3 regions of the Nonomuraea sp. WAC 01424 genome follow, and region 1 is predicted to be linked to each of the others. Evidence: riboswitches for the same ligand, from Rfam matches in the RefSeq annotation. Region 1 holds a riboswitch; each other region holds the start of a gene.
What was found. Region 1 has a riboswitch for cyclic di-AMP ahead of DMB42_RS23755 (C40 family peptidase). Riboswitches for the same ligand answer to the same signal wherever they lie in the genome.

Region 1 (9,688 bases):
CCGCTCCTCGGCCTCCAGGCCCAGGTCGTCGGCCAGTTCGAGGATCGAGTCCCGGGTGATGCCGGGCAGCAGGGTGCCGGTGAGCGCCGGGGTGACGAGCTTGTTGCCGAAGACGAAGAACAGGTTCATCCCGCCCATCTCCTCGACGTACTCGTGCTTGTGGGCGTCGAGCCAGACGACCTGGTCGCAGCCGTTCTCGACGGCCTCACGCTGGGCGACGAAGGCGGCGGCGTAGTTGCCGCCGCACTTGGCGAAGCCGGTGCCGCCGGGCGCGGCGCGGGTGTAGTCCGTCGACAACCAGACCGAGACAGGCTTGATGCCGCCGCTGAAGTACGAGGCCGCCGGCGAGGCGATGACCATGTACTTGTACGTCTTCGACGGGTAGTTGACGCCGAGCCCGGCCTGCGTGGCGATCATGAACGGGCGCAGGTAGAGGCTGTGGCCCTCGGTGGTGGGCACCCACTCCTTGTCGGCCCCGACGAGCAGCTCCAGCGACTCGACGAACGCCTCCTCGGGCAGCTCCGGCATGGCCATGCGCTCGGCCGAACGGTTGAAGCGGGCGGCGTTCGCGTACGGGCGGAAGGTCACGATCGAACCGGAGATCTGCCGGTACGCCTTCAGCCCCTCGAACAACTCCTGCGCGTAGTGGAACACCGAGGTGGCGGGGTCGAGCGTGAGCGGCCCGTACGGCAGGAGCTTGGCGTCATGCCATCCCTCGCCGTCGGTGTAGTCGATCGAGACCATGTGGTCGGTGAAGACCTGCCCGAATCCGGGGTTCGCCAGTACCTGCTCCCGCTCGGCCGCGGTGCGAGCGTTGGCGGAATGCTGCACGTCGAAGCTGAGCTTCTGAGCGATGGTCATGACGGCGGTCCTTCTCTCTACGAATCTACGATTCAAAAGCTACTGCCCGCGAGCAGTATTCGTACTTCCTATTGTCTCGTCATTTGGGATGGCAAGAGGCAGTTGGGACGATTCGACCTCGCGGACACAAAAAGCGCCTGGCAGTCCTCGTTCGGACCGCCAGGCGCGTACGGGGGCTAGGCGGGTCCTAGCCGGATACTCGCGCGGTGATGTCGTCGCCGATCTCGCCGGTCGAACGGCCGGCGCCGCCGCTCACGCGCTCGGCGATGTCGGCGGCCACGGCCTGCTCGACCTTGGCGGCCTCGGCGTGGAGGCCGAGGTGGTCGAGGAGCATGCCCACGGACAGGATCGTCGCGGTCGGGTCGGCCTTGCCCTGACCGGCGATGTCGGGCGCGCTGCCGTGGACCGGCTCGAACATGCTCGGCGTGGTGCGCTCGGGGTTGATGTTGCCGCTGGCCGCAAGGCCGATGCCGCCGGCGATCGCGGCGCCGAGGTCGGTGATGATGTCACCGAACAGGTTGTCGGTGACGATCACGTCGAAGCGCTCGGGCTGGGTGACGAAGAACATCGAGGCCGCGTCGATGTGGCTGTAGTCGGTGGTGACGTCGGGGAACTCCGCGGCCACGCGGTCGACCGTGCGCTGCCAGAGGTCGCCTGCGAAGGTGAGCACGTTGGTCTTGTGGACCAGCGTGAGCTTCTTGCGGGGCCGCGACTGGGCCTTCTGGAAGGCGAAACGCACCACGCGCTCGACGCCGTGGGCGGTGTTCAGCGACTCCTGGGTGGCGATCTCGTGCGGCGTGCCGCGCCGCATGACGCCGCCGGTGCCCGCGTAGAGGCCCTCGGTGCCCTCGCGGACGACGACCATGTCGATCTGCTCGGCGGAGGCGCCGGCCCGCGCGGTCGGGACGCCGGGGAACAGCTTGACCGGGCGCAGGTTGACGTAGTGGTCGAACTCGAACCTGAGCTTGAGCAGCAGGTCGCGCTCCAGCACGCCCGGCGGCACGCTGGGGTCGCCGACGGCGCCGAGCAGGATCGCGTCATAGCCGCGCAGCTCTTCGAGCACCGCGTCGGGCAGTGTCTCGCCCGTGCGGTGGTAGCGGGCTGCGCCCAGGTCGTAATGGGTGGGCTCGATCTTCGTGCCCACGGCCTCCAGGACCTTGAGCCCTTCGGCTACGACCTCGGCGCCGATGCCATCCCCGGGGATGACGGCCAGGCGGATGTTACGCGACTCCATGGCGGTACCCTACCGGCTCGTCTCGGCTGACGAACACATCATCTCAATGGCCGGACATTCCGTTTTGGGGGGATTGCGACCTTTTGACCGTTTCGTTAGAGTCCGACGAGCCTAATCCGCGCAGCACTGCGTGGAGCCGGGGACCCACCCCTTTTCCCCCCGGGGCGAATCGGCCTCGCTTCCCCTTCGAAGCACAGCCGTAGGGCTACTTCCAGGCCCGAGCCCGTCAGCTAACCCGGCCGGCCTCGTGGAAGGACAGTTCCCCTGTCTAGCATCGCCATCCTCCTGGCGGTGGCAGCGGGCGGCGCAGGTCTCGCGCCCGCGGCTCCCGCCGACCCCGCCCCCTCCGTCACCCTCACCGGCCCCCAGGTGAAACAGGTCCAGGAACAGCGTGTACCGAAGCCGGCCTGGAAGGTCGCCCTCGACTACGCCATGGACAAACGCGGCACCCCGTACGTATGGGGCGGCGCCAGCGAACGGGGCTACGACTGCTCGGGGCTCATGCTCCGGGCGTACGAGGACGCCGGGATCGAACTCCCCAGAACCGCCGCCGAACAGTACGGCGCCTTCTCCCGGAAAATCGTCTGGAAGGACCTCAAACCAGGCGACCTGGTGTTCTTCAGCAACCTCGGCCACGTCGGCATGATCTCCAAACCCGGTTTCATGGTCCATTCCCCGCACACCGGCGACGTGGTGAAGGAGGAACGCCTGTCGCAGTGGCGCAGGCAGGCCTTCGTCGGCGCGGTACGCCCCGACCCCAAGGGCGTCAAGCGCTGGGCGGACTACACCGCGCTCCGCAAGGCCCCCGCCCCCGCCATGCTCACAGCGACCCTGTGACGACGACCTTCCCCGGGGCGTGTCCCTCCTCCTGGTAGCGGACGGCCGCCGGGATCTCGCCGAACGGGAAGGTCCTGTCGATGACCGGGGTGATCTCGCCCCCTTCGATCAGCCCGGTCAGCGTCAGCAGGTTCGCCCTGTTGCTCCCGCAGCGGACCACGTCCGCCCTGGCGATCCGCTGCGGGACGAAGGGCGCCGACGCGAGCGCGGCGAACATGTGGCCGGCCGGCTGCACCCAGCGCCCGGCCGGCCCGCCGACCACCACGTACGCGCCCTTTCTGGTCAGGACGCGGCGGCAGTCCGACAGCCGGCGGCCGCCCGCCACGTCGACGAGCAGGTCGAAGCGCCGCCCGGACGTGGCGAAGTCCTCCTTGGTGTGGTCGATGATCTCGTCCGCGCCGATCGAGCGGACCAGGGCGGCGTTGCGCCCGCCGCACACGCCGGTCACGTGCGCGCCGAACGCCTTGGCGAGCTGCACGGCGAACGTGCCCACACCGCCGGACGCGCCGTTGACCAGCACCTTCTGGCCCGCCTGCACGCGGCCCTCGTCGCGCAGCGCGATCAGCGCCGTGTTGGCCGCCATCGGGACGGCCGCCGCCTGCTCGAACGTCAGGTTCCCCGGCTTGGGGGCCACCTCGCTCTCCCGCAGGCAGACGTACTCACCGAAGCCGCCCTGGAGGGACATCGCGTACACCTCGTCGCCGGGGCGGAACAGCGTGACGTCCTTGCCGGCCGCCTCGACCTCCCCCGCCACGTCGGCGCCGAGGACCGGGATGCGCGGCCGGCGCAACCCGACGCCGCCGCCCATGATCCGGGACAGGTACGGCTCCCCCCGCATGAAATGCCAGTCATAGGGCTGCACGGACGTGGCCCGCACCCGCACCAGCACCTCGTCGTCGCGCGGCACGGGCCGTTCGACGTCGGACAGGACGAGCTGGTCGGGTGAGCCGAACGAGCGCAGGACGTAGGCCTTCATCGTTTCTCCCTCGTACCGTGAACGGCGTGGACGTGCCGTGGACGTGCCGCCAGTGTGGGCGCGACCTGCGCGGACGCTCAACGGTCGAAAGGCGACGGCTCGATGGCCGAAAGTACGACCGCCCGGCCCGCCGATGGTGCGAACCGGCTCGGGCCGTGCGCGCGATGCCCCGGCGGGGTCGCGGCGGTCACGCTCTCAGGCATGAGATGGATCGCACCCACCGGATTGCTCGCGCTCAGCGTCGTCCCCCTCGTCGCCGGCGCGCTCCGGCTGACCGAACTGGCCTCGGGCGCCCCCGTCACGCCCGGCAACGCGCGCTTTTTCGCCATGCCCGTGCCGGTGTTGCTGCACATCCCCGCCTCGCTGGTGTTCTGCGCGCTCGGCGCGTTCCAGTTCTCGGCCGGGTTCCGGGCCCGGCGGCGAAGGTGGCACCGGGTGGCGGGGCGGGTGCTGGTGGCCTGCGGGCTGGTCGCGTCGTTGTCGGGGTTGTGGCTGACGCTCTTCTCCGACCTGCCCGCCGGTGACGGCGTGCTGCTGGCCGCCTTCCGGCTGCTGTTCGGCACGGCCATGGCCGCCTGCCTCCTGCTCGGGCCGGCCGCGATCCGGCGGCGCGAGGTGGCCCGGCATCGTGCCTGGATGACCCGCGGGTACGCGCTCGGCCTCGGCGCGGGCACGCAGGCGTTCACGCTGGCGTTCGGGCTGCTGGCCTTCGGGCCGCCCGGCGAGCTGGGCAGGGCGCTGCTCGTCGGCGCGGGCTGGGTGATCAACCTGGCGGTGGCCGAGGTGATCGTCCGCCGGGGTCAGGTGCGTACGCGGTCGGTCTCGTAGGCCCACATGGCGATCTCGACGCGGTTGCGCACGCCGAGCTTGGTCATCAGGCTCGCGACGTGGCTCTTGACCGTGCTGAGCGAGATGTGCAGCTCGGCGGCGATCTCGCTGTTGGTCCGGCCGCGGGCCACGGCACGCAGGATCTCCTCCTCCCGGCCGGTCAGCGCCTCCATGGGCTGCGCGGGCGCCTCGGTACGCCCCGCCCCCGCGAACGCGGCCAGCAGGCGCGCGGTCACACTCGGGGCGATGAGCGCCTCGCCCCCGGCCGCGGCGGTCACCGCCTGGGCGAGCAGCGCGGGACCGGCGTCCTTGAGCAGGAATCCCCTGGCCCCGGCGCGCAGGGCGGCGTAGACGTACTCGTCGAGGTCGAACGTGGTGATGACGACCACCGCCATGGGGTCGGCCACGTCGGGCCCGGCCAGCTCGCGAGTGGCCGCGATGCCGTCGAGACCGGGCATGCGGATGTCGAACAGGCACACGTCGGGCCGCAGGCGGCGGGCCAGCTCGACGGCCCGCCTGCCGTCGCCGGCCTCGCCGACGACCTCGATGCCGGGCTGGGCGTCGAGGATCATCCTGAGCCCGGTACGGGCGATCTCCTGGTCGTCGGCGACCAGCACCCGGATGTTCACGCGGCCTCCCTGGGCAGGACGGCGGTGACCGTCCAGCCCCGGTTGGGGTTGGGGCCCGCCTCGCAGGTGCCGCCGAGCAGGGCGGCGCGTTCGATCATGCCGATGAGGCCGTAGCCGGGGGCGGCTACGCCGGTGGCGCGGTCGCCGTCGTCGCTCACCGTCAGGCGTACGGAGGTGTCGTCGGCGGTGACGCGGACGGTGATGTGGGTGGCGTGGCGGGCGTGCCGCCGGGCGTTGGTGATCGACTCCTGCGCGATGCGGTAGAGCGCGGCGCCGGACGACGGCGGGAGGCCGTCCAGCCCGCCGGCGATCTCCACCTCGACGGCCGGGCCGACGCGCGGACGTCCGGCGAGCTGCCGCAGGTCGTCGAGGTGGCGGCCCGGGGTCAGCTCGGCCGGCTCGTTCCTGCGCAGCACGCGGACCATGGCCCGCATCTCGGCGAGGGTGCGTGACGCCTCGGCCTCGATCACCCGTAAGGCGTCGGTGGCGGCGCCCGGCTCGGAGGCGGCGGCGGCCGCGGCGGCCTGGGCGCGGATGGCCATGGCCGAGACGTGGTGGGCGACGGTGTCGTGCAGGTCGCGGGCGAGTTGTTCGCGTTCGAGCAGTTTGACCTGGTCGAGCTCGCGCAACCGCGCACCGGCCCGGTACCGGAAGGCGCCGCCCAGCCCGACGGCGGCGAACAGGACGCCGAGCGCCGGGACGACGTCGCCGGGCGCGATGCGGCCGGTGATCAGCGACAGGTGGACCGCGACGAGCCCGGCCGCCATCCCGATCACGGCCTCGCGCCCCGATCCCCACCGGAACAGCGCGTAGAGCACGATCGTCACGAACGCCAGCGTGTACGTCTCGACCGGCTCGCCGCGCGTCAGCAGCGGCGCCAGGCTGGTGACGCCGAAGACGAGCGCGACCATGAGCAGCGGCCTGGTCCTGCGCCACAGCAGCGTGGGCACCAGCGCGACGGTCACTGCCGTCGAGACCACCGGCCACCGGAGGTCGGGCCGCAGCAGGCCCTCGATCACCGCGGCCGGCACGAGCACCGCGACGAGCGCCCAGTCGCGCCACACCCGCGCCGGCGGGCCGGCGGGACGCGGCTCGCGCCACACGGAACGGAGGAGGCCGGGCACCCCCTCATCGTAAAGGCGCACCCACCTCCGCGCAGAGCCCACGGGCCCGGCCGCGATCAACTCCCGCGGACCTCCACGACCAGCCCGGCTGGGGTCATCTTCTGCGGGCGTCGAAGATGAGGTCCCACGCGCGGGATTTGGCGTGCGCGACCGCCCCCAGCAGCACGCCGCTGTCGCCGAGCAGGCTGGCCACCACCTTCGGGCGCAGCGGGCCGAGCTCGGCGATACGGCGCTCGACCGAGGCGCCCAGCAGGTCGAGGTTGCGCCCGACTCCCCCGCTCAGCACGATCACCTCCGGATCCAGCACCGCCGCCACGGCCACCAGCAGGCCGCCGATGCGGCGTCCCTCGGCCTCCACCACCGATCGGGCCGTCTCGTTCCCGTCGGCGGCGGCGGCGAAGACCTCCCTGGCCGTCTCCAGCTCCAGGCCCGCCGCGCGGGCGGCGCGCACGACGCCGGGCGCGGCCGTCGCGGCCTCGGTGGCGCCGTGCGCGAAGGAGTCGGCGTCGTGGGCGACCGGGTCGGCGCCGGGCGGCTGCTCGGTGGCCGGGACGTAGGAGACCTCGCCGGCCGCGCCCCGCGCGCCGACGTACAGCTCGCCGTTGATCACGATGCCCATGCCGACGCCGGTGCCGATGGAGACCAGGGCGAAGTTGGCCGTTCCGCGACCGGCCCCGTGGGCGTGCTCGCCGACGGCGGCCAGGTTGATGTCGTTCTCGATGACGAGGTCGACGCCGAGTGCCGTGCGCAGCCGGTCGGCCAGGCCGGGCGGGCCGGGCAGGTTGGGGGCGAAGTCGAGGCCGCCGCGTACGGGGTCGTACACGCCGGGCGAGCCCACGACCGCGCAGGTGATCGAGCGCCACTCGACCTCCGCCTCGGCGGCCGCCGCCCTGGCCAGCTCGCCGACCAGGTCGGCCAGCTCCGTCGAGGTCCTGGCCGTGTTGCGGCCGTCGGTACGGCCGGCGAACGCGCCGCGCAGATCGGCCACGGCGACCCTGATCCAGTCGCGGCCGATGTCGATCCCGGCGACGTGGGTCGAGGCGGCGTTCATGTCGTAGAGCGAGGAGACCGGGCCGGGCCGTCCGGACACCTCCCCGACCAGGTGGACCAGGCCGTCCTCCTCCAGCCCGGCCAGGGCGGCCGAGACCGTCGGCTTGGACAGGCCGGTGCTCTTGGCCAGGTCGGCGCGCGAGGCGGGACCGTGCTCGTGGAGCTGGTCGAGCAGGCGGCGCTCGTTGAGCACCCGCAGCAGCCGTGGATTGGCCAGGTCGCGTCGCATGTCCGGCCTCCCTCCGAGGTGCACTCTAGCCAACTCGCCTGATAGTAAACTACCTTTCTTACCAAGCGGGGGCGGGCATCTTCTGAGAGGACGAAGTGCGATGCACCGAGCTTGGCGACTCATCCCCTCGGCGGCGGTCCTGCTGGCCGCCGCCTGCGGAACCGGCACCACCGGCACGACCACCACGACCACCACTCAGGCCACCGCGGCGCGGCAGGGCGGGACGATCGCCCTGTTCCTCCCCGAATCGAAAACCACCCGGTACGAAGCCTTCGACCGCCCCCTGTTCGAGGCCAAGGTCAAGGCGCTGTGCCCCGGCTGCAAGGTCATCTACGGCAACGCCGAACAGGACGCGGCCAAGCAGCAACAACAGGTCGAAGCGGCCCTCACCCAGGACGCCGACGTACTCGTCCTCGACGCCGTGGACGCCAACGCGGTCGCGCCCCTGGTCAACCAGGCCAGGCAGAAGAAGGTCCCCGTGGTCGCCTACGACCGGCTGATCTCGGGCATCGACTACGCCTACTACGTCTCGTTCAACAACGTACGGGTGGGCGAGATGCAGGGTCAGGCGCTGCTCGACGCCCTGAATGCCAAGGGCACCACGGACAAGGGCCAGATCGTGATGATCCACGGCTCGCCCACCGACCCCAGCTCGGCCGACTACAAGAAGGGCGCCAAGAGCGTCCTGGACGGCAAGGTCAAGGTCGGCAGGGAGTTCGACACCCCCGACTGGAGCCCCGACAAGGCGCAGCAGCAGATGGAGCAGGCGATCACCGCCATCGGCCGGGACAACATCGTGGGCGTGTTGTCGGCCAATGACGGCATGGCAGGCGGCGCCATCGCGGCCATGAAACGCGCGGGCTACAAGGAGCTGCCGCCCATCACCGGCCAGGACGCCGAGCTGGCCGCCGTGCAGCGCATCCTCACGGGCGAGCAGTACATGACCATCTACCTGGACATCAGGAGAGAGGCGGAGAAGGCCGCCGAGCTGGCCGTCGCCCTGGCCAAGGGCGAGCAGCCCGCCGCCACCTCCAAGGTGAACAACGGCACCGCCGACATCCCGGCCTTCCTCCTCGACCCCATCGCGGTCACCGCCGACAAGATCAAGGACACCATCGTGAAGGACGGTTTCTACCAGGCCGACCAGATCTGTACGGCCGAGGTCAAGGCCGCCTGCACGAAGGCGGGCATCGAGTAGATGATCGCGGCGACGGGGATCTCCAAACGGTACGGAGCGGTCCGGGCCCTCGACGGCGTGGGGCTCGACCTGCGTCCCGGCGAGGTCGTGGCGCTCATGGGCGACAACGGCGCGGGCAAGTCGACGCTGGTCAAGACCATCTCCGGCGCACTCGTACCGGACGAGGGCCAGATCACGGTGGACGGCGCGCCGGTGCGCGTCGCCACCCCGCACGACGCGCAGGCGCTCGGCATCTCGACCGTCTACCAGGATCTCGCGCTCTGCGAGAACCTCGACGTCGTGGCCAACCTGTTCCTCGGCGCCGAACGCCGCCGCTGGTCGGTGCTGCGCCACCTGAGCATGGAACGCGCGACCCGCGACCTGCTGGCCCAGCTCGACGTACGCATCGGCGACATCAGGGTGCCGGTGTCGATGTTGTCGGGCGGCCAGCGGCAGTCCGTGGCCATCGCGCGGGCGCTGCTCGGCGAGCCGCGGCTGGTCATCCTGGATGAGCCGACCGCCGCGCTCGGCGTGGAGCAGACCGCGCAGGTGCTCGCGCTGATCCGGCGGCTGCGCGAGCGCGGCCTCGCGGTGCTGGTCATCTCACACAACCTCGCCGACGTGCGCGAGGTGAGCGACCGGGTGGTGGTGCTGCGCCTCGGGCGCAACGCCGGTGAGTTCCGTACGGCCGACGCCTCCCGCGAGGAGATCGTGGCCGCGATCACAGGAGCGGGCGAATGACG
Region 2 (9,688 bases), on a different contig from region 1:
CGTGGAGCCCGGCGTGCGCACGGGTGTGCCGGTCCGCATGGACAACCCGAAGGAGGTCGGCAGCGACCGCATCGTGAACGCCCTGGCCGCCATCGACCAGTACGGCGGCCCGTGCATCATCGTCGACTTCGGCACCGCCACCTCCTTCGACGCCGTCTCGGCCAAGGGCGAGTACGTCGGGGCGGTCACCGCCCCCGGCATCGAGATCTCGGTCGACGCCCTGGCCGCCGCCGGCGCACAGTTGCACAAGGTGGAGCTGGTCAGGCCGCGTTCGGTGATCGCCAAGAACACGGTCGAGGCGTTGCAGGCCGGCATCATCTACGGCTTCGCCGGCCAGGTCGACGGCATCGTCGAGCGTATGGCCGCCGAGCTGGCCGACGACCCCGACGAGGTGACCGTCGTGGCGACCGGCGGGCACGCGGCGCTGGTGGTCGGCGAGTCGCGTTCGATCGACGTGCACGAGCCGTGGCTGACCCTCATCGGCCTGCGCCTGATTTATCACCGGAACACCGCTTAGAACGTGACAACCGGTAGAACGTGACAAGCGGCCCCCGCTCGGGATGGGGGGCCGCTCGCCGGTCGTGGTGTCACCTGCCGGGATCACTCGTCCTCGGCCGTGTAGAGGTAGCTCCAGGGGCCGCACTTCGTGGCGAAGCTGCCCTGCTCGGAGACCTGGCAGACCTTGGCCCGCAGGGTGAAGACGTCGTTCTCCTCGAAGTGGAACTTCTTGTAGCCGGGGAAGCCGCAGTACTTCTTGGTGTAGACCGTGGACCAGTCGCCCTCGGAGTCCTCGGCCTGGAACTTCACGTACCCGCACTTGCCGCCCTCGTCGTAGTCACGGTCGTCCAGGTCGTAGAGCCTGCCGCTGACGTGGACCTCGTTGGACTCGTCGTCGTCCCACTCGACGCTCACCTGGCCCTGAGCCTTGGCCAGGTGGTACTTGGCGTACACCGGGCCCCAGGAGCCGGAGTAGTCGTCGAAGTCGGCGGTGCTGGCGCTGGCGGCCGTAGGAAGCGACAGGGCCACGGCGCTGGTGGCGGCGATGGCGAGGATGCCCGTCGCGATCTTCCTGATCATGATGTCTCCCGGAGCTCCCCTCGGGCCGGCTCCCTGCCGGCTACCCCCTGAGCTCGTGAGTCATTGGTACAAAAGGGTCCTTGCAGCGCCCCTGCAGGGAACCGTCACGAGCGCTTGCAGTTCGCCGTATCCCCTACGCTTTGTTGTTGTGAGCGAGGAACTTCCAGAGCAGATGCGCATCCGGAGGGAAAAGCTCGACCGCCTCCGCAGCGAGGGCGTCGACCCTTACCCGGTGAACTTCCCACGTACGGCGACCAACGCCGAGGTCAGGGAGAAACACCAGGGCCTGGAGCCCGACACCGCCACCGGCGAGACGGTCGCGGTCGTGGGGCGCGTCATGCTCAACCGCGTGGGCGGCAAGCTCTGCTTCGCCACGCTCCGCGACGGCGGCGACGACCTCCAGGTCATGATCTCGCTCGACAAGGTCGGCGAGGAGTCCCTGGCCTCCTGGAAGCGCGACGTCGACCTCGGCGACCACGTCGGCGTGATCGGCGAGGTCATCACCTCGCGCCGCGGCGAGCTGTCGATCCTCGCCGACAGCTGGCAGATCACCGCCAAGTGCCTGCGCCCGCTGCCGGAGAAGCACGTCGGGCTCACCGACCCCGAGGCGCGGGTGCGCCAGCGCTACGTCGACCTCATCGTCAACGACGAGGCCAGGAAGATGGCCCGGGTGCGCAGCGCGACCGTGCGCGCGGTGCGCGACTTCTGGCACGAGGAGGGCTACCTCGAGGTCGAGACCCCGATGTTGCAGCCCATCCACGGCGGCGCGACGGCCCGGCCGTTCAAGACCCACATCAACGCCTACGACATGGAGCTCTACCTTCGCATCGCGATCGAGCTCTACCTCAAGCGGCTGGTGGTCGGCGGCATCGAGAAGGTCTTCGAGATCAACCGCAACTTCCGCAACGAGGGCGCCGACTCCACGCACAACCCCGAGTTCACCATGCTCGAGGCCTACGGCACCTACCTCGACTACAACGACATCGCCGACCTGACGCAGCGCATGTACCAGAAGGCCGTCATGGCCGCCCTGGACACGTCCGTGGTCGTGCACGACGGTGTCGAGATCGACCTCGGGATGGAGAAGTGGCCCCGGGTCAGGCTCTACGACCTGGTGTCCGACGCGGTCGGCGAGGAGATCACGACCGAGACCACCCTTGAGGAGCTGCGGAAGATCGCCGACCGCCGCGAGGTCCACTGGGACCCGAAGTGGGGCTCGGGCAAGCTCGTCCAGGAGCTCTTCGAGGCGCTGGTCGAGCACACCCTCGTCCAGCCGACGTTCGTCATGGACTACCCGCTGGAGACCTCGCCGCTGGCCCGCCTCCACCGCGACAACCCGCTGCTGACCGAGAAGTGGGACCTGATCGGGTTCGGCACTGAGCTCGGCACCGGCTACTCCGAGCTCAACGACCCGATCGACCAGCGCCACCGGCTGATGGAGCAGTCGCTGCTGGCCGCGGGCGGCGACCTGGAGGCCATGCAGCTCGACGATGACTTCCTCCAGGCCCTTGAGTACGCCATGCCGCCCACGGGTGGCATGGGCGCCGGCATCGACCGGATGATCATGGCCTTCACCGGCAGGAACATCCGCGAGACCATCCTGTTCCCGCTGGTCAAGCCCACTCACTGAGCCATCGCCCACCGCCCCGCGTCCGACGCGCGGGGCGGTCAGGGCAGCAGCACCAGACGGCCGCGCAGCCCGCCCTCCGCCTGGCGCGCGTGGGCCTCGGCGACCTGCTCCAGCCCGTACGTCTCGGCCACCCGCAACGTCAGCCGACCGGCCTCGACCAGGCGTACCAGCTCCGCCAGCTGGTAGGCGTCCGAGCGGAAGAAGACGGTGGCCACGTCGGTCCCGCGCAGCGCCACCGGCGCGACCCCGGCAGACAACGCCACGAACGCCCCGCCGTCCCGTACGGCGTCGAGCGCGGGCAGGCCCAGCACCGCCGCGTCCACGACGGCGTCCACGCCCCCGGGGACCAGAGCGCGCACCGCCTCGGCCAGTTCCTCCTGGCGGGGGACGAACCATTCCGCCCCGAAGTCCCGTACCACCTCCTCGTCGGCGGCGCCGGCGGTGGCCACGACCCGGATGCCGTGCTCGGCGGCCAGCTCGACCAGGTAGCCGCCGACGGCTCCCGCCGCGCCCGTGACCAGCAGCGTGCCGCCGGGGCCGACGCCGGCTCGGTCGAGGGCCTGCCAGGCGGTGAGCCCGTTGAGCGGCAACGTGGCGGCCTGGGCGGCGCTCACGTTCCTGGGGGCGCGGGCCACGGCCGAGGCGTCCAGCACGACGTACTCGGCCTGCGCCTTGTACGGCAGCTCCAGCCGCGCGCACAGCCCCACGACCTCCTCGCCCACGCCGAAGGTCGTCCCCGGGCCCACCTGGTCCACGGTCCCCGCCACGTCGAAGCCGATCCCGTACGAGTCCCGCTTCCTGGCCAGCCCGTACGTGACCAGAGCCCCGGCGGCCACGGCCAGGTCGAAGGGGTTCACCCCGGCCGCCGCCACCTTGATCCGTACCTGGCCGGGCCCGGCCTCCGGCACCGGCACTGTCACGAGGAGGGGGGCGCCGGAACCGCCGATGATCGCACGCATGTTCGTCATGGCCGTGACCCTAGGAGGGGTTACTCTCTCTTGGTAAGAAGGCACCTGAAGGTGCGTAACATACGGCGAGGAGCGAGACCCGGTGGCGACGACGACGGCGGCGCAGCGGCGTGACCAGGACAGGCTGGCCTTCGACGCCTACTTCGCCGAATGCCCCTCCAGGAAGCTGCTCGACCGCCTCAGCGACAAATGGGTCACGCTGGTGCTCAGCGCGCTGGCCCGCGGCGAGTGCCGCTACAGCGACCTGGCCAGGCGCATCGCGGGCGTCAGCCAGAAGATGCTCACCCAGACCCTGCGCGGCCTCGAACGCGACGGCCTGGTGGCGCGCCGGGTCACGCCGCAGGTGCCGGTGCGGGTGGACTACGCGCTCACCCCGCTGGGCGAGAGCCTGATGCCGCTGGTGGCCGCCATCAAGAGCTGGGCCGAGGAGTACATCGAGGACGTCGAGGCCGCCCGCGAACGTTACGACGCTACCGCCTGAGCCGTACCGGCAGCCGGGCGAGGCCGCGCAGCACCACGTTCTCCTTGTACGGCGGGTCCGGATCGGCGGCCTCCATCTTGGGCGCCGCCGCGGCCAGCGCGGACAGCGCGATCTCGCCCTCCATCCTGGCCAGCGTCGCCCCCAGGCAGAAGTGCGCGCCGAGCCCGAAGGCGAGGTGCCGCCCCGGCTCGCGGCCGGGGTCGAACCGGTCGGGATCGGCGTACGCGGCCGGGTCGCGATTGGCCGCGCCGATCGGCACGAGCACGGCCGAGCCCGCGGGCACCGGCCGCCCGCCCAGCTCCCTGTCCTCCAGAGCGATCCTGGAGGTGAGCTGGACCGGCGGGTCGAAGCGCAACACCTCCTCGACCACCTCCCTCGGCCGCTCGGCGGCGCGGTGCAGCAGGCCGTGCCGCAGCAGGTTCAGCACGCCGTTGGCGATGAGGTTGACGGTGGTCTCGTGGCCGGCCACGAGCAGCAGCACGCAGGTCGCCAGCAACTCGGCCTCGGTGAGCTCCTCGACGTGTGCGAGGGCGCTCAGGAGGTCCTCGCCGGGACGCTCGCGCCTGAGCGCGATGAGGCCGCGGAAGTAGTCGCGGAACTCGACCCTGGAACGGTCCGTTTCCGATCTGAGGGCGTCTGTCAGCACCGGGTCAAGTCCGCGGGCAAGTGCCTCGCTCCACCCGCGGAAGCGGTCGTGGTCCTCGGGCGGCACCCCGAGCATCTCGCTGATCACCTTCACCGGCAGCGGGTAGGCGAAGCCGGAAATCAGGTCCGCCTCCTCCGGCAGACGCCCGATCAGGTCGGCGGTGATCGCCTCGATCCGGGGCCGGAGGCGTTCGATCATGCGGGGGGTGAACGCGCGGCTGACCAGTGCACGCAACCGGGTGTGATCGGGCGGGTCCATGAGCAGGAACGACCTTCCCGGCTGACCAGGCTCTTCGCCGGCCGGCGCGGACGTTCCGTGACCGAACCCGGGATCGCGCAGCACGGCCGCGCACAGTTCATATGTGGTGACGACGAGCAGCCCGCCGCGCGTTTCGAAGATCGGTCCGGCGGCCCGAAGCTCGCGATATCGGTCGTACGGATCGCGCACAAATTGCGGATCCGAGGGATCAAAACCCAAGAGATCGGTAGCGTTCATCGACTGTGGGCCCGGCTTTCCGAAAAGATCGTTTGGACCGTGCATAGTGGGCCGTGACGTGCCGACATATGGCGAGTACGTCACATATAAGCGATCATGTCAATAGCACTGGTCAAGGGCGGCCATTGTCACGCTTGACGACCTTTCCAGGATGCGTTTACCTTCACCGAGACGAGCGGCTTTGCTCCGACTGAAAGGTCCGAGTTCTGCTGTTGGGGGGGAGGGCTCCCGGTGGATGTGCTCACTGAAGGCGTAGAGCTGAGCCATGCGGATTTGGCGTTACTGGCCGAGCTGGCCAGAGGAGTTACCGTCGACCGGGTCGGCAGACGGCTGGATATCAGCGGAAGGACCGTGCGCCGGAGACTGAGGTGCATCTGCGACCGGATCGGCGTGGCCACGGCGATCGAGGCCGTGGCCTGGGCGGCGCGCCGCCAGCTCATCTAGCGGCTTCATCGGGCGGCGCGCCGGGCCACGGGCCCGGCGCGTTCCGCGATGCGAACACCCCGCTCGGTTCGCGTCGCGAACGTCCGTCCGGTCAGTCCGCGATGCGGACGGCGCCGGCGAACGGCCGCCTTCCCATCGGGGCGACCCGGACGACGTCGCCCGTCTGCGGGGCGTGGACCATCATGCCGCCGCCGATGTAGATGCCGACGTGGTGCAGGTCGGTGTAGAAGAAGACCAGGTCGCCAGGACGTAGCTGGTCACGCGAGACGTGCGTGCCGGCCGTCCACTGGTCGCCGGTGTAGTGGGGGAGCGAGATGCCCACACGCTGGTACGCGGCCATCACCAGGCCGGAGCAGTCGTAGGAGCTGGGCCCTTCGGCGCCCCACACGTACGGCTTGAGCTGCTGGGTGAGGGCCCACTTGGCGGCCTGGGCGGCCTCGGCGCCGCCGATGACCGGCAGGTTGACCCGTACGGCGCGCGAGCCCGGGCGGCCGGCCTCGCCGATGGCCCGCCGGTAGAGGTTGCCCTCGACCTTGGAGACCAGCTTGGTGATCTTCGAGCGCTTGCTCTCCAGGTCGCTGACGATCTTCTGGACCTCGGCGATGCGGGTCTTGGCGCCGGCCCTGGCCCGCTCGGCGGTCTCCATGGCCTGGGCGAGCTGGTTGACCTCCTCGCCCTGCTGCTGCTCCAGCGCGTACGTGGTCGCGGCGCGGTCGAGGAAGGTCTCGGGGTCGTCGGACTGGGCGAAGGCGAGTGCCCGGTCCAGGCCGCCGGTGATGTAGGCGTTCTGGGCGAGCTGCGTGGCCTTGGCGCGCTTGGCGGCCAGGTCGGACTCGCTGTTGGCCAGCGTCTTCTGGGCGGAGTCGTTGGCCTTCTGGGCGGACTTGAGCCGTTCGCGCTGACCGTTGTACTCCTCGGACAGCGTCTCGATCTCCTCGTGCAGCTTCTCCACCTTGTCGGCGAGCTCGGAGAGCGGCGGCTTCGGGTCGGCGGCCGCAGAACCGACGGGGACGGCGAACAGGAGCGCGGCGACGGAGACGCCGATGACGCCGAGGCGGCGGGAGCGCCTGGCCTGTTCCCGGGGGCGGGCGTGTCTGCCCGCCGGCTTCCCCTCACGGTCGAGCGTGCGCTTCACCAACCAAGCCCCTCTCATCGACGCCGGCCGGGTTAGCTGACGGGTTCGGGCCGGAGCAGCCCTACCGAGATGATCGGATTCACCCCAAGTGGTGGCGCGAGGTGCTCGCCACCGATGGTTCCCCGGCTTCCCTCGCGGGAATTGGGCGTGTCTTTCCGCGCGCATTACGCGGAGAACATCGTCGCTGGACACTAATGCACTCCGGGTTCGCGCTCAACCGGAACTGCCGACTCTGTAGAGGTTTCACAACTGAAGGGTCACAAGGTGATCTCGTGGGTAGCCGTACGGAAGCGGGCTTCTGCCCTGTTTGTCCAAAATTCTGGAGGTCGAGGACTGGAGGAAAGCTCCAAGTCAGACCGTGTTTGCGTGACCACGAGATGTGATGAGATGCCCGAGACGTGGGATTTAGGGCCGAGCCGTAATGAGATCTGTACCCTGGATAGCCATGGAGCAGGTGGCCGAAGTGGCAGTCCCCGAGACCGCGGTCGTGGTCCGGCGCGCGCGCACGCCCGACGTGCGCGCGGTCAGGCGTCTCGTGGACACCTACGCGGGTGCGGGGCCGCGGCTCCTGGAGAAGGCCACGGTCACGCTGTACGAGGACGTCCAGGAGTTCTGGGTGGCCGAGAGGGGCGGGGAGGTCGTCGGCTGCGGCGCGCTCCACGTTCTCTGGGAGGATCTCGCCGAGGTTCGTACCGTGGCCGTCGATCCGGCGTGCCGGGGAGCGGGGGTCGGGCACCGGATCGTCTCGGCGCTCGTCCGGCAGGCGAAGGATCTGGGGCTGCGGCGTGTATTCTGTCTGACTTTTGAGGTCGACTTCTTCGCGAGGCACGGTTTCCGCCCCATCCAGGGCACACCGGTCTCACCCGAGGTCTACGCCGAGTTGCTGGCCTCGTACGACGAGGGTGTGGCGGAGTTCCTCGACCTGGAACACGTCAAGCCGAACACCCTTGGCAACACCCGCATGCTGCTGCATCTGACATCGGGTGACGCGGACCTTGACCACATGGAAAGGTGATTGTTGATACCTATGTCGATACGTTGGGCAGCACAGGCATGTGTCCTGACACGTGCCACATGCGCACTCGAAGCGAGGTGACACGGTGAGCACCGGACAGCCGCCGTATCCACAGGACGATTCCGGGGAGAACCCCTCGGAGTACGGGCAGTACCAAGGGCGTCGCCCCGGTGAGCCCGACCCGGACGTCACTGTGGTCGGCTACCGGGCGGACGACGCCTACGGCCAGCCCCAATACGGACAGCAGCAACAAGGCTACGGCCAGCAACCCCAATACGGTCAGCAACCCCAGCACGGCCAGCAGCAGGGCTACGGCCAGCAACCCCAGTACGGCCAGCAGGCCGCCTCGGGTCAGCAGGGCTACGGCCAGCAGCAGGGCTATGGGCAGGATGCCCAGTACGGTCAGCAGCAGGGTTACGGTCAGCAGCCGCAGTCCTCCGGCCAGCAGTACTCCCAGCCCGGCTACGGCCAGCAGGACCAGTACGGCCAGCAGGACCAGTACGGCCAGCAGGCCGCCTCGGGTCAGCAGGGTTACGGCCAGCAGCAGGGCTATGACCAGGGTTACGGCCAGCAGGGCCAGGCCCAGCAGCAGTACGGCCAGCAGGGTTACGGCCAGCAGCCCTCCTCCGGCCAGCAGCAGGGCTATGGGCAGGACGCCCAGTACGGTCAGCAGCAGGGCTACGGCCAGCAGCCGCAGTCCTCCGGCCAGCAGTACTCCCAGCCCGGCTACGGCCAGCAGGACCAGTACGGCCAGCAGCAGTACGGCGACCAGCAGCAGTACGCCCAGCAGGGCTACGGGCAGCAGGGCTACGGCCAGCAGCAGTCGCAGCCCTACGGTCAGCCCGGCTACGGCCAGCCCGTCGGCGTGCAGCCCCCAGGCGCTCCGGCCCCCCTGGCGGAGTGGTGGCAGCGTCTGGTCGCGAGGATCGTCGACGGCGTCATCCTCATGGTCGTGAACTTCGTGATCAACCTCATCCTGGGGCTGTTCGCGGTCGGTTACGACTCGGCGAGCGGAGCCACCTCCGGCCTCTTCTCGGCCTTCCTCATCGGCATCCTGTCGACGATCATCTCGACCGCTCTCTGGGTGGTCTACGAGTTCTTCATGACGAAGTCGAACGGCCAGACGGTCGGCAAGATGGTCATGGGGATCAAGGTCGTGCCGGTGGGCCAGGCCCTGGCTCCCGGCGGGCTCGGGACCGACGTCGCGATCAAGCGCGCCGGCGTCACCTGGGGCGGCTACATCCTCAGCATCATCCCGCTCCTGGGATGGCTGATCGGCTGGGCGTGCGTCGCGGTCAACGGCGCCTCGCAGCTGTGGGACAAGCCGCTGCAGCAGACGTTCGCGGACAAGTTCGCGGGCACGGTGGTCGTGAAGATCAAGTAATCCCGCGTCAGCGTAAAACAGGGGCCGGCTTCCCGCCGGCCTCTGTTTTGTGTGTGCGGGGCGTACCAAAATGGGGGGTACGACCGCCGACCGCGTGAGGTGGGATATGGCCGGGACACCGTCGTGGACGGGCGCCGTGCCCGCGGAATGGTGGGAACGCCTCGCCGCCCGCTTCATTGAGGCGCTCGTCTTCGGGGTCTTCTATTACATTCTGTTCATCATCCTGTGGGGCATCTTCCGAACTGTCGGGATGTCGGAGGGGTTCGACGGGCGGCTCCCCGGGGCCTGCGCCTGGTTCCTGGCGGGCCTGGGTTATGTGGTCTATGACTGGCGGGCCCATTGCCGGCGGCGCAGGACCTTCGGCAAGGCGATCATGAGGATTCGCCTGGCGCCGGACGACCTTCCGCGGTCGG
Region 3 (9,688 bases), 210 kb from region 1:
AGCCGCTGCTGCTCCTCGGGATGTCGGTGTTCGTGGCCGGGTCGGCGCTGTGCGGCCTCGCCCAGGACATGACCCAGCTCATCGCCTTCCGCGCGGTGCAGGGGCTGGGTGCCGGCGCGCTGCTGCCGCTCTCGCTGGCGCTGGTGATGGAGATGTTCCCGCCCGGACGCAACGGCGCCCGGGTGCAGGGCGCGCTCGGCGGCGTGATGGCGTTGACGTACCTGGCCGGGCCGTTTCTGGGCGGGCTGTTCACCGACCACGCGAGCTGGCGGTGGGCCTTCTACGTGAACGTGCCGCTCGGGATCGTGCTGATCGCGATCGTGGTGCTGCGGCTGCCGTTCCGTCCCGGTACGGGCGGCGAGGGCCGGCCGGACTACGCGGGCATCGCGGTGTTCAGCGTGGCCGTCAGCGCGCTGCTGCTCGGCCTGACCGAGAAGGGCCTGGACGGCAACTCCTGGACCTCGTTGCCCGTGGCCGGGCCGATCCTGCTGGCGCTGGTGCTGCTGGTCGTGTTCGTGCTGGTGGAGCGGCGGGTGGCGAGCCCGATCATGCCGCTGCACCTGTTCCGGGACCGCACGTACACGCTGGTCAACGCGACCTCGTTCTTCACGGCCTTCTGCATGTACGCCGGTGTGGTGTTCCTGCCGCGTTACTTCCAGCAGGCGCTGGGTGTCAGCGCCACCGAGTCGGGGCTGCGGATCTACCCGATGACGCTGGCCATGGTGGCGGGCAGCGCGCTCATGGGCACGCTGATGTCCAGGACGCGCACGTACAAGCCGTGGCTGGTCGTGGCGCCGTTCCTGCTCGTGGCCGGCAGCCTGCTCTGCCTGAACCTGACCCTGCGTACCGACGGACTGGTGCTGGCCGGGTGGATGGTGCTCATCGGGCTCGGCATGGGCCCGATGTTGTCGGGGCTGACCGTGGCCGTGCAGCAGGCCGTCGAGCCGCGGTACATCGGCACGGCCTCGGCCAACCTGACCTTCTTCCGGCAGATCGGCGGCTCGGTGGCGCTGGCGCTGGGCGGCACCGCGTACACCTCGGTCATCGGCACGGACGCGCCCGTCCACGGGCTCGCGGCCGCCCACGCCTCGGCGGCGGCCGTGGTGATCCCGTCGCTGGGGGTGGCAGGCGCGGTGGTCGCCCTGGTCGCGCTGGTCATGATGCCGCGCGCGCTGGTGGAGGAGGCGCCGGCGGCGGAAAACAGAGTGGAGGCCGGTTTCGCGTCGTAAGCGACGTCATGCGAAGCTGTGGATGTCCCCAACACCAGGAGGTCCTCATGGCGGAAACACCGGAGCCGGAAGTCGACGAGACTCCCGAGGACGAGATGAAGCGCAAGTTCCGCGAGGCGCTGGAACGCAAGCGCAACCAGCACGCCGACTCGGCCGCGGGTGGCAAGGGCGTGGACCCGTCGAAGATCCACGGGGCGCACGGTCCGGCCGCGAGTAAAAGATCCTTCAGGCGCAAGAGCGGCGGCTGAAAGGCCCAATTTCTCTGGGGGTACGGCATGCCGTGCCCCCTTTCTCTTTGCCGCGACAGGTAGATCTTTACCCGATTCATGACGATTCGTTTGTATTTGTCCGTTTCTCTGGGTACGGTCTTAACCAATTACCAGCTGGTGGCGTAGTCCCTACCAGGAGAGGGGCGACAGCTGGCGCCGAATCCCGACTTGTCGGGAACCGGGGACCCATCTCATTGGGGTGAATCCGGCCATGTGCCGGTAGGGCATCTCCACGCCCGAACCCGTCAGCTAACCCGGTAGGCGAGATGGAGAGGACTTCACCCGCATGTACCACCTCGTCGTTCCCCCAGGCAGTGTAGTGACGGCCGCCTGCTGAGCGGCCTCTTCCCCGACTTTCCCCCACGCGCCGCGTAACCGCCCTTTCGGCGCTCTGCCCGGTTACGGACCGTAGTCGCGCGCGTTCCCCCTGTCCCCTCGCGAAGGACTCACTGCTTCATGTCTGCTCGATTTGGCCTGCGTTCCATCGCCCTGTTGTCCGCGTCCGCCCTGGGCGCGCTGACCATCGGCGCCACCTGCGCCCACGCCGACACCGGCGACGACCAGAAGGTCCTGCTCAAGGGGTCCACCACGGCCTCCTACTTCTGGGACGACTCCTCCGGCCGCGCCGGCGACACCGGACTTCCCGCCAGTGGCAAGCCCATGCAGAAGGGCCTGGCCGCCAGCCCGAGCTGGCCCCTGATGACCGAGGGTTACGTGACGTTCAACGGCAAGAAGATGCCGTTCTTCGTCGGCGACCGCGGCCCCGGCGTGCCCTCCAATCGCGGGGTCATGCTCGACCTCGACGCCAAGACCTTCGCCGAACTGACCGGCGGCAGCTTCAACTCCGACACCCTGGGCGTGGACGGCAACGGCGGCCGCGGCCACATCAAGATCGACTACGTCATCACCAAGTGGGGCGACGGCAAGGGCAAGAAGAACTACCCCGTGGCCTTCTCGACCGGCGCGTGGAGCAGGTACGACTCGAACCCCGCCGAGCCGCCCAAGGTCGAGGCCGCCCAGTCCGCCGACGACGCCGCCGGTTCCGCCGGTGGCCAGGAGGGGATCGGCAAGTCCGTCGCGATGGGCGGCACCGTCATGGCCGGCGTGCTGGTGGTGGCCGGTGGCGGCGTGGTACTCAACAACGAGCGCCTGCGCAAGCTCCTGAACGACTGATCCCTGGACATACGGCTCTTTACGCCGAACGACCAGAATGACATTCTGGTCGCTGTGATCCAGCGCGCAGCCGCGAACGGCATCGAGATCGCCTACGAGAGCTTCGGCTCCTCTGCGGGACGGCCCCTGCTGCTCATCATGGGACTCGGCGCCCAGCTCATCCACTGGGACGACGACTTCTGTGAACTCCTGGCCGAGCAGGGGCACCACGTCGTCAGGTTCGACAACCGCGACGCGGGCCTGTCCACCCATCTCCACGACGAGGGCGTTCCCCAATGGGGGGCGCCTTCGCCGTATTTGCTGGACGACCTGGCCGACGACAGCGCCGCCCTCATGGACGTCCTGGGATGGCCCGCCGCGCACGTCGTCGGCGCCTCGATGGGCGGGATGATCGCCCAGGCGCTGGCCATCCGGCATCCCGGCCGCGTGCTGAGCCTGACCTCGATCATGTCCACGCCCAGCCCCCAGGCGGCTCCGCCGACCGAGGCGGCCGCAGCGGTGCTGCTCGCCAAGGCCGCCGCGGACCGCGAGGCGGTCGTCGCCGACGCGCTGCGGACCTGGGCCGTGATCGGCTCCCCCGGCTACGAGCTGGACCGCGAACGTGTCAGCAGGCTGGCCGGGCTCGCCTTCGACCGCTGCCACGACCCGGCCGGCTCGGCCCGCCAGCTCGCCGCCATCCTGGCCTCGGGCGACCGTACGTCGCCGCTGGGCGAGCTGAAGGTGCCCGCGCTGGTCATCCACGGCGAGGACGACCAGCTCGTGCCGGTCGCCGGTGGCCGGGCCACGGCCGCCGCCATCCCGGGCGCCCGCCTGGTCACGTACCCGGGCATGGGACACGACCTGCCGCGCCCGCTCTGGCCCGCCATCGTCGCCGAGGTCGGCGCGCACACCGGCTCCGTGACGGCGGCCGTCACGGAGCCGTGAGGCGGTGTTCAGAGCTCCAGCTTCTCCTCGATGACCTTGAGCATGTGCCGCGCCAGGGCCAGGTTGGCGCGGTTGCGGTCGAGGGCGAGGTAGAGGAAGAGGCCCTTGCCGCTGCGGCCGGTGATCGGGCGGATGATGTGGTACTGGGCGGTGAGCGTGATCAGGATGTCCTCGATGCCGTCCTTGAGGCCCAGCGAGTCCATCGTGCGCAGCTTGGCCTTCATGACCTCGGTGTTCCCCGCGGCCGCGACCTGGAGATCCAGCTCCTTCGAGCCGCCGAGCGTGCCGAGCGCCATGCCGCTGCCGTGGTCGACGATCGCCGCGCCGATCGTGCCGTCGATGCCCATCATCTCCTTGAGGGAGACGTCCATGCCTGCCATGCTTTTCCTCCGCTTCGGTCGGGATGGTCAGTGCTTGCGTGCCACGGCGGCCACGGAGGCCGCCGTCTTCCTGCCCTCCAGCCGGAGGAGCCCGACGTTGGCGCCGGGTCCCGCCAGGACCGTGAGGACGATGGTGGGGCCCGCGGCGTAGAAGGCCACGAAACCGGCGGTGCCGGAGACGAGGGTCTCCTCGAACGTCCCGCGGCCCGTCATGGTCAGCATCCGGCTGCTCATCGCGAGCAGGGCCGCCGACAGCGCCGCCGCCCGTTCGCCGGTCTCTCCTTCGAGGTCGCAGGCGATCTGGAGGCCGTCCACGGTGCAGGCGACGCTGCCGGTGACGTCCGGCGTACGGCCGCGCAGGAGCTCCATCTCCGCCAGGACCTCTTGCCGTAGCTCCACGGGTGGCCTCCTCCTGCGTGAGGGGAACCTCACGGCATCTCCTCCAGCGCCTTCTTCAGCCGCCGCAGCAGCGTCAGATCGGTCGGGTCCGCCGTCGGCCGCGGCCCGGCGGCCTGGTGGGAGCCGCCCTCCCCGGTGCGCGCGGGCACCGGCACCGGGCTCGGGACCCGTCGGGGCAGGGGGTCTGTTGTGCCTGGGTTGTCGTCCGGGCGGCGCGGGGGCGTCGCGGCGGGCCGTGCCGGGTCCGGCGGGGCGAGGAGGCCGGCGGCGGCCAGCTTCCTGACGGCCAGCAGCACCGAGTAGCCCGACCGGCCCAGGTGCCGGGCCAGTTCCAGAGGCGTCGCCTTCTGGTCGGCCCGTACGACGACCTCCCACTGCACCTGGCTGAGCGCGACCCCGTGCCCGGGGAGGCGGGGGATCGGCCGTACCGGCTGGGTGTCCACGTCGGAGGAGGGCCAGATGCCGGTGAGCTGGTCGCGGCGGCGGGCGCACTCGCGCACCAGCTCCGGTACGTCGAAGAACCACTGCCCGCCCAGCCAGTGCTCCTCCCCGGGCCGGAACTTCGGCCGTACGCCGGTCACCGGCAGCAGGAAGAACGCGGCGTCCAGGACCACCCCGAGGACGGCGTACTGGAGCTCGGCCAGGGTGACCGGGCCCTCCTGGAGCAGCCGGGCGCGGCCGCCGTCCGCCTGGAGCGCGCGCAGCGCCGACTCCGACACCCGCCCCCTGGCCGCGAACAGCCGCTCGACGCCGGGGGTCTGCGCGCACTCCATGTACGTCACGCGCCCGTCCGACAGGAAGACCGTGCCGTTCCTGCCCAGCCGCAGTGCCCCTGTCGCGCGTTCGCGGGCGAGTCCGGCGAGGAGCGAGTCGAGGGCGGTCATGGCTCAGGTCGTCAGCAGGCCGGCGATGGCCCGCAGGCGGTAGCGGGCCAGGGCGAGGTTCGACCGTTCCAGGTCGAGACGTACGTAGATGACCAGCGGCCCCTCGAAGGCCGTCTCCAGCAGCCGGAGCAGGTGGTGCCCCCGGTCGGTGGTGACGAGCATGTCGTCGATGCGCACGATCTCGCCGGGACACGTCCGGGTCAGCCCGTCGGTGGTGGCGCGCAGCGCCTCGGTCAGCGCCGCGGCGGACCTGTCGGCGTCCACGCCGGACGCGCTGCTGAAGGCGACCGCCATACCGCTGGTGCCGTCGACCAGCATGGCGTCGAGCGCGCCCGGTATTGACATGACCTCCGCCAGGCAGGTGTCCACTCCCAGCACCGCCGTTCTCCCTCCGTCGTGAGACGGGGAAAGCGTAGGGGGCCGCGAGTAGCCAGAAGTCACGCCATTAAACGAGAGATACGTTTTTATACGGCCAGGGCGAAGAAAACCATCACTAGTGCGGAAATAAGATCAATTCACGAAATTTTCTCGCGATGGCGGAGGATCTCGTGCACGTTCTCCTCGGCCCACCGCGCGACCACCGAGATCGGCGCGTGCAGCGAACGCCCGAGGTCGGTCAGCGTGTACTCCACCCGCGGCGGCACCTCGGCGAAGACCTCGCGGGTGAGCAGCCCGTCCAGCTCCATGGCGCGCAACGTCTGAGTCAGGACCTTCGGCGTCACCCCGTTGATACGCCCGCGCAGCGCGGTGAAGCGCATCGGCCCGTCGATGAGGCTGAGCAGCACCAGCACCGACCACTTGTCACCGATCCGGTCCAGGACCAGCCTGGTTGGGCAGTTCGGGTCAAAAGCATCGCCAGTATCCATAAGGTACTTATAGCACGATGAAGTAACCAGTATCTGTTGGATACTGTGCTTCTCATGAAGATCCTCGTGTTCGGCGCGACCGGGATGATCGGTCAGCGCATCGTCAGCGAACTCACCGAACGCGGCCACGACGTCACCGGCGTCAGCCGCCGCGGTCCCGTCAAGGGCGACGTCCACGACGCCGCCACGATCGCCAAGGGGTACGACGCCGTCGTCTCGGCCATCGCCCCGCCGCGCGACGGCACCGAGCCCGAGCCGCCGTTCCTCGCCGCCAACCGCGCCCTCATCGACGGCCTGCGGGCCGCCGGGGTGAGCCGGGTGGTGATCGTGGGCGGCGCGGGCAGCCTCCAGGTGGCCCCCGGCGTCGACCTGGTCGACACGCCCGGCTTCCCGGACATCTACAAGAAGGAGGCCAGGTCCGCGCGGGCCGCGCTCGGGCTCTACCGGGAGGTGACCGACCTGGACTGGACGTACATCTCACCGGCCGCCGTGATCGAGCCGGGCGAGCGCACCGGCGTCTACCGGATCGGCCGCGACGACCTGCTGAGCGACGCCGACGGCCGCAGCTTCATCTCGGCCGAGGACTACGCGGTCGCGGTCACCGACGAACTGGAGGAGAACGCCCACCCACGCACCCGCATCACGGTCGCCTACTGAACGTCCTCGTCCGGTTCGTCGGGCAGCAGCGCCTTCTCGTCGGGCTTGTGCACCAGCACGTTGTCCACGTACGACTTCACGGCCGTGGCCAGCCCGACGTCGGCGCCCGCCGACTCCGACAGGTACCAGCGGTGGTCGAGTATCTCGTGGAAGAGCTGCGCGGGCTCCAGCTTGCCGCGCAGCTCCGCGGGGATGCCGTCGACCGTCGGGTGGAACACCTCGGCCAGCCAGCGGTGGGCCACGATGGACTCGTCCTCGTGCCGCAGCCCCTGGGCCACCCGGTAGCCGTCCAGGTCGTTGAGCAGCCGCCTGGCCTGGTTCTCCTCGACGTCGAGGCCGGTCAGCCGGAGCAGCCGCCGCTGGTGGTGCCCGGCGTCCACCACCTTCGGCCGGACGATCAGCCGGCCGGTGCCGACCTTGCGCCGCACCATCATCTCGGCGACGTCGAAGCCGAGCAGGTTCAGGCGGCGGATGCGGTGCTCCACGCGGTGCCAGTCGACCTCGTCGATGATCTCGCTGTCGGTGATCTCGGCCCACAGGCGGTGGTAGCGGGTGACGATGTCCTCGGCGGTCTCCATGGGGTCGATCGACGGGTGCAGCAGCCCGCCGGCCTCCAGGTCGAGCATCTCGCCGAAGATGTTGGTGTGGGCCACGTCGATGTCGGTCAGCCGCTGGCCCTCGCTGATCATCGGGTGCATCTCGCCGGTCTCGGCGTCCACCAGGTAGGCGGCGAAGGCGCCCGCGTCCCTGCGGAAGAGCGTGTTGGACAGCGAGCAGTCGCCCCAGTAGAAGCCGTTCAGGTGCAGGCGTACCAGCAGCACGGCCAGGGCGTCGAGCAGGCGGGTGAGCGTGTCGGGCCGCAGGGTGCCGGACATCACGGCGCGGTAGGGGAGCGAGAACTGCAGGTGCCGGGTGATCAGCGCGGCGTCCAGGCCCTCGTCGCGGCCGGTGACGTACGCCACGGGCTCGACGGCCGGGGCGTCCAGGCGGGCCAGGTCCCACAGGAGCTGGTACTCCCGCTTGGCGTACCGTTCGCTGATCTCCTTGATCGCGTAGACCTTGCCGGACAGCCGGGCGAACCGCACCACGTGCCGGGAGATGCCGCGCGGCAGATCGACCAGGTGATGCCGGGGCCAGTCCGCCAGCGGGACGTCCCAAGGAAGGCGGATGAGGTCAGGGTCTCCGAGCGCGCCGGTGATCTGCAGGGGCATGACCGTCAGGATAAGGTGCGCAGGTGGACGAGTTTCTCAATTGGTACTTTTCAGACCGTCCGGTCGTCGCCAGCCAACTGGGAGCCGAGGGGTACGACCACACCCTCGGCGACTTCACCGCCGCCGCCTGGGAGTCCCGCGCCCGCGAAGAGGCCCGCTGGATCGAACGCCTCTCGCAGCTGCCGGTAGCCTCCCTCGACGACGCCATCGACAGAGACCTGGTCCTGTCCCAGCTGCGGGGCTCGGTCGCGCTCGAATCCTGGCCCGAGTGGCGGCGCAGCCCCGGCCCGTACGTCACGGCCGTCTTCAGCTCGCTCTTCAACCCCTTCCAGCAGCGGCTCAAGCCGGAGGCCGACCTGGTCGCCGCCGCCGTCTCGCGCCTGGCCGAGGTGCCCGGCGTGCTGGCCGCCTGCCAGGCCAACCTGGACCCCGACCTCGCCGCGCCGCTGCTGGTCACGCGCGGGATCGGCCAGGCGCGTACCGGCCGCAACTTCCTGACCAGGACGCTGCCGTCCATGGTCGCCGACGAGACCCTGCGCGCCCGGCTGGCCGCGGCCGCCGAGCCCGCCGCCGAGGCGTTCGACGCGCTGGTCGTCTTCCTCGAAGGCTTCCAGTGCGGCGGCACCTGGCGGATGGGGGAGAAGCTCTACTCCACGCTGCTGCGCGAGCGCGAGATGCTCGGGTACGGCGCCGCCGAACTGCACGAGAAGGGCAAGGCGGCCTGGGCCGACCTGGACGCCCGCATGCGCCGGGTCGCCCTCGGCGTCAACGGCACCGAGGACTGGCGGGCCGCGATGGAGTCCCTGATGGACGACCATCCGCCGACCCTGGAGGCCATGCGGGCCGAGTACGAGGCCGAGACCCGCCGGGCCCGCGAGTTCGTCCGCGACCGCGGCCTGGTCACCTTCGCCGAGGGGGAGGAGTGCGAGGTCCTGCCGTCGGCCGAGTACACCCGCCCGGTGTTGTCCGTCGCCCACTACCTGTCGCCGCCGCCGCTCAGCAGCTCGCGGACGGGCATCTTCTTCGTCCCCTACACGCCCGACCACTTCACGCCTGAGCAGGTACGCCAGCGGCTGCGGACCAACTCGCGTGCCCAGATGCCCTCGATCGCCGTGCACGAGGCGTACCCGGGGCACCACTGGCACCTGTCGTACATGGCGGGCAACCCGCGTACGGTCCGCAAGGTCTTCAGGACGCCGTACTTCACCGAGGGCTGGGCGCTCTACGTCGAGAAGGTGCTGCACGAGCAGGGCTACTTCGACACCCCCGCCACCGAGCTGGCCCACCTGGACTGCCGCATCTTCCGCGCCGCCAGGATCGTCGTGGACACCGCGCTGCACTGCGAGGACATGTCGATCGAGGAGGCCGAGACGTTCATGGCCACCAAGGCGTCACTGTCGCCCGGCACCGCCCAGGGCGAGGTGAACCGCTACTGCGCCTGGCCGACCCAGGCGCCGTCGTACCTCACGGGGGCCATCGAGATCGACCGCATCCGTGAGTCGTTCACCGGCTCGGCGCGCGAGTTCCACGACCGGATCGCCGGCTCCGGCGGGCTGCCGCTGGGCCTGGCCGAACAGGCCGCGCTGGCCTAGCCGTCCCGGCGCGGGAACGTCGGCGGGTTGGCCGCGCGGTCCACGACGGCGGCGAGCTGCTCGTCGGTCAGGACCGCCGGCTTGCCCACCGCGAGCCCGCGCAC

Region 2: it holds a riboswitch for cyclic di-AMP, as region 1 does, so the genes downstream of both, DMB42_RS34890 (C40 family peptidase) here and DMB42_RS23755 (C40 family peptidase) in region 1, are expected to answer to the same signal.
Region 3: it holds a riboswitch for cyclic di-AMP, as region 1 does, so the genes downstream of both, DMB42_RS56385 (hypothetical protein) here and DMB42_RS23755 (C40 family peptidase) in region 1, are expected to answer to the same signal.

What each region holds. Positions count from the first base shown of each region.
Region 1 is NZ_QHHZ01000008.1:345,371-355,058, forward strand. It holds gene DMB42_RS23745 (branched-chain amino acid aminotransferase) at 1-861, opposite strand, end outside; gene DMB42_RS23750 (3-isopropylmalate dehydrogenase) at 1,049-2,095, opposite strand; cyclic di-AMP (ydaO/yuaA leader) riboswitch at 2,194-2,355, shown strand; gene DMB42_RS23755 (C40 family peptidase) at 2,387-2,932, shown strand; gene DMB42_RS23760 (NAD(P)-dependent alcohol dehydrogenase) at 2,916-3,908, opposite strand; gene DMB42_RS23765 (DUF2306 domain-containing protein) at 4,110-4,736, shown strand; gene DMB42_RS23770 (response regulator transcription factor) at 4,709-5,365, opposite strand; gene DMB42_RS23775 (sensor histidine kinase) at 5,362-6,489, opposite strand; gene DMB42_RS23780 (ROK family transcriptional regulator) at 6,584-7,768, opposite strand; gene DMB42_RS23785 (sugar ABC transporter substrate-binding protein) at 7,869-8,966, shown strand; gene DMB42_RS23790 (ATP-binding cassette domain-containing protein) at 8,967-9,686, shown strand; gene DMB42_RS23795 (sugar ABC transporter permease) at 9,683-9,688, shown strand, end outside.
Region 2 is NZ_QHHZ01000014.1:182,054-191,741, reverse strand. It holds gene DMB42_RS34925 (type III pantothenate kinase) at 1-517, shown strand, start outside; gene DMB42_RS34920 (hypothetical protein) at 601-1,077, opposite strand; gene lysX (bifunctional lysylphosphatidylglycerol synthetase/lysine--tRNA ligase LysX) at 1,250-2,707, shown strand; gene DMB42_RS34910 (NADP-dependent oxidoreductase) at 2,746-3,675, opposite strand; gene DMB42_RS34905 (helix-turn-helix domain-containing protein) at 3,758-4,156, shown strand; gene DMB42_RS34900 (cytochrome P450) at 4,146-5,249, opposite strand; gene DMB42_RS34895 (LuxR C-terminal-related transcriptional regulator) at 5,529-5,741, shown strand; gene DMB42_RS34890 (C40 family peptidase) at 5,833-6,876, opposite strand; cyclic di-AMP (ydaO/yuaA leader) riboswitch at 6,883-7,034, opposite strand; gene DMB42_RS34885 (amino-acid N-acetyltransferase) at 7,322-7,891, shown strand; gene DMB42_RS34880 (RDD family protein) at 7,977-9,275, shown strand; gene DMB42_RS34875 (RDD family protein) at 9,382-9,688, shown strand, end outside.
Region 3 is NZ_QHHZ01000008.1:139,539-149,226, reverse strand. It holds gene DMB42_RS22800 (MDR family MFS transporter) at 1-1,229, shown strand, start outside; gene DMB42_RS22795 (DUF5302 domain-containing protein) at 1,277-1,477, shown strand; cyclic di-AMP (ydaO/yuaA leader) riboswitch at 1,643-1,777, shown strand; gene DMB42_RS56385 (hypothetical protein) at 1,955-2,671, shown strand; gene DMB42_RS22785 (alpha/beta fold hydrolase) at 2,726-3,595, shown strand; gene DMB42_RS22780 (hypothetical protein) at 3,604-3,975, opposite strand; gene DMB42_RS22775 (roadblock/LC7 domain-containing protein) at 4,003-4,374, opposite strand; gene DMB42_RS22770 (DUF4388 domain-containing protein) at 4,404-5,258, opposite strand; gene DMB42_RS22765 (roadblock/LC7 domain-containing protein) at 5,262-5,636, opposite strand; gene DMB42_RS22760 (helix-turn-helix domain-containing protein) at 5,774-6,124, opposite strand; gene DMB42_RS22755 (NAD(P)-dependent oxidoreductase) at 6,179-6,781, shown strand; gene DMB42_RS22750 (DUF4032 domain-containing protein) at 6,775-7,992, opposite strand; gene DMB42_RS22745 (DUF885 domain-containing protein) at 8,016-9,584, shown strand; gene DMB42_RS22740 (class II aldolase/adducin family protein) at 9,581-9,688, opposite strand, start outside.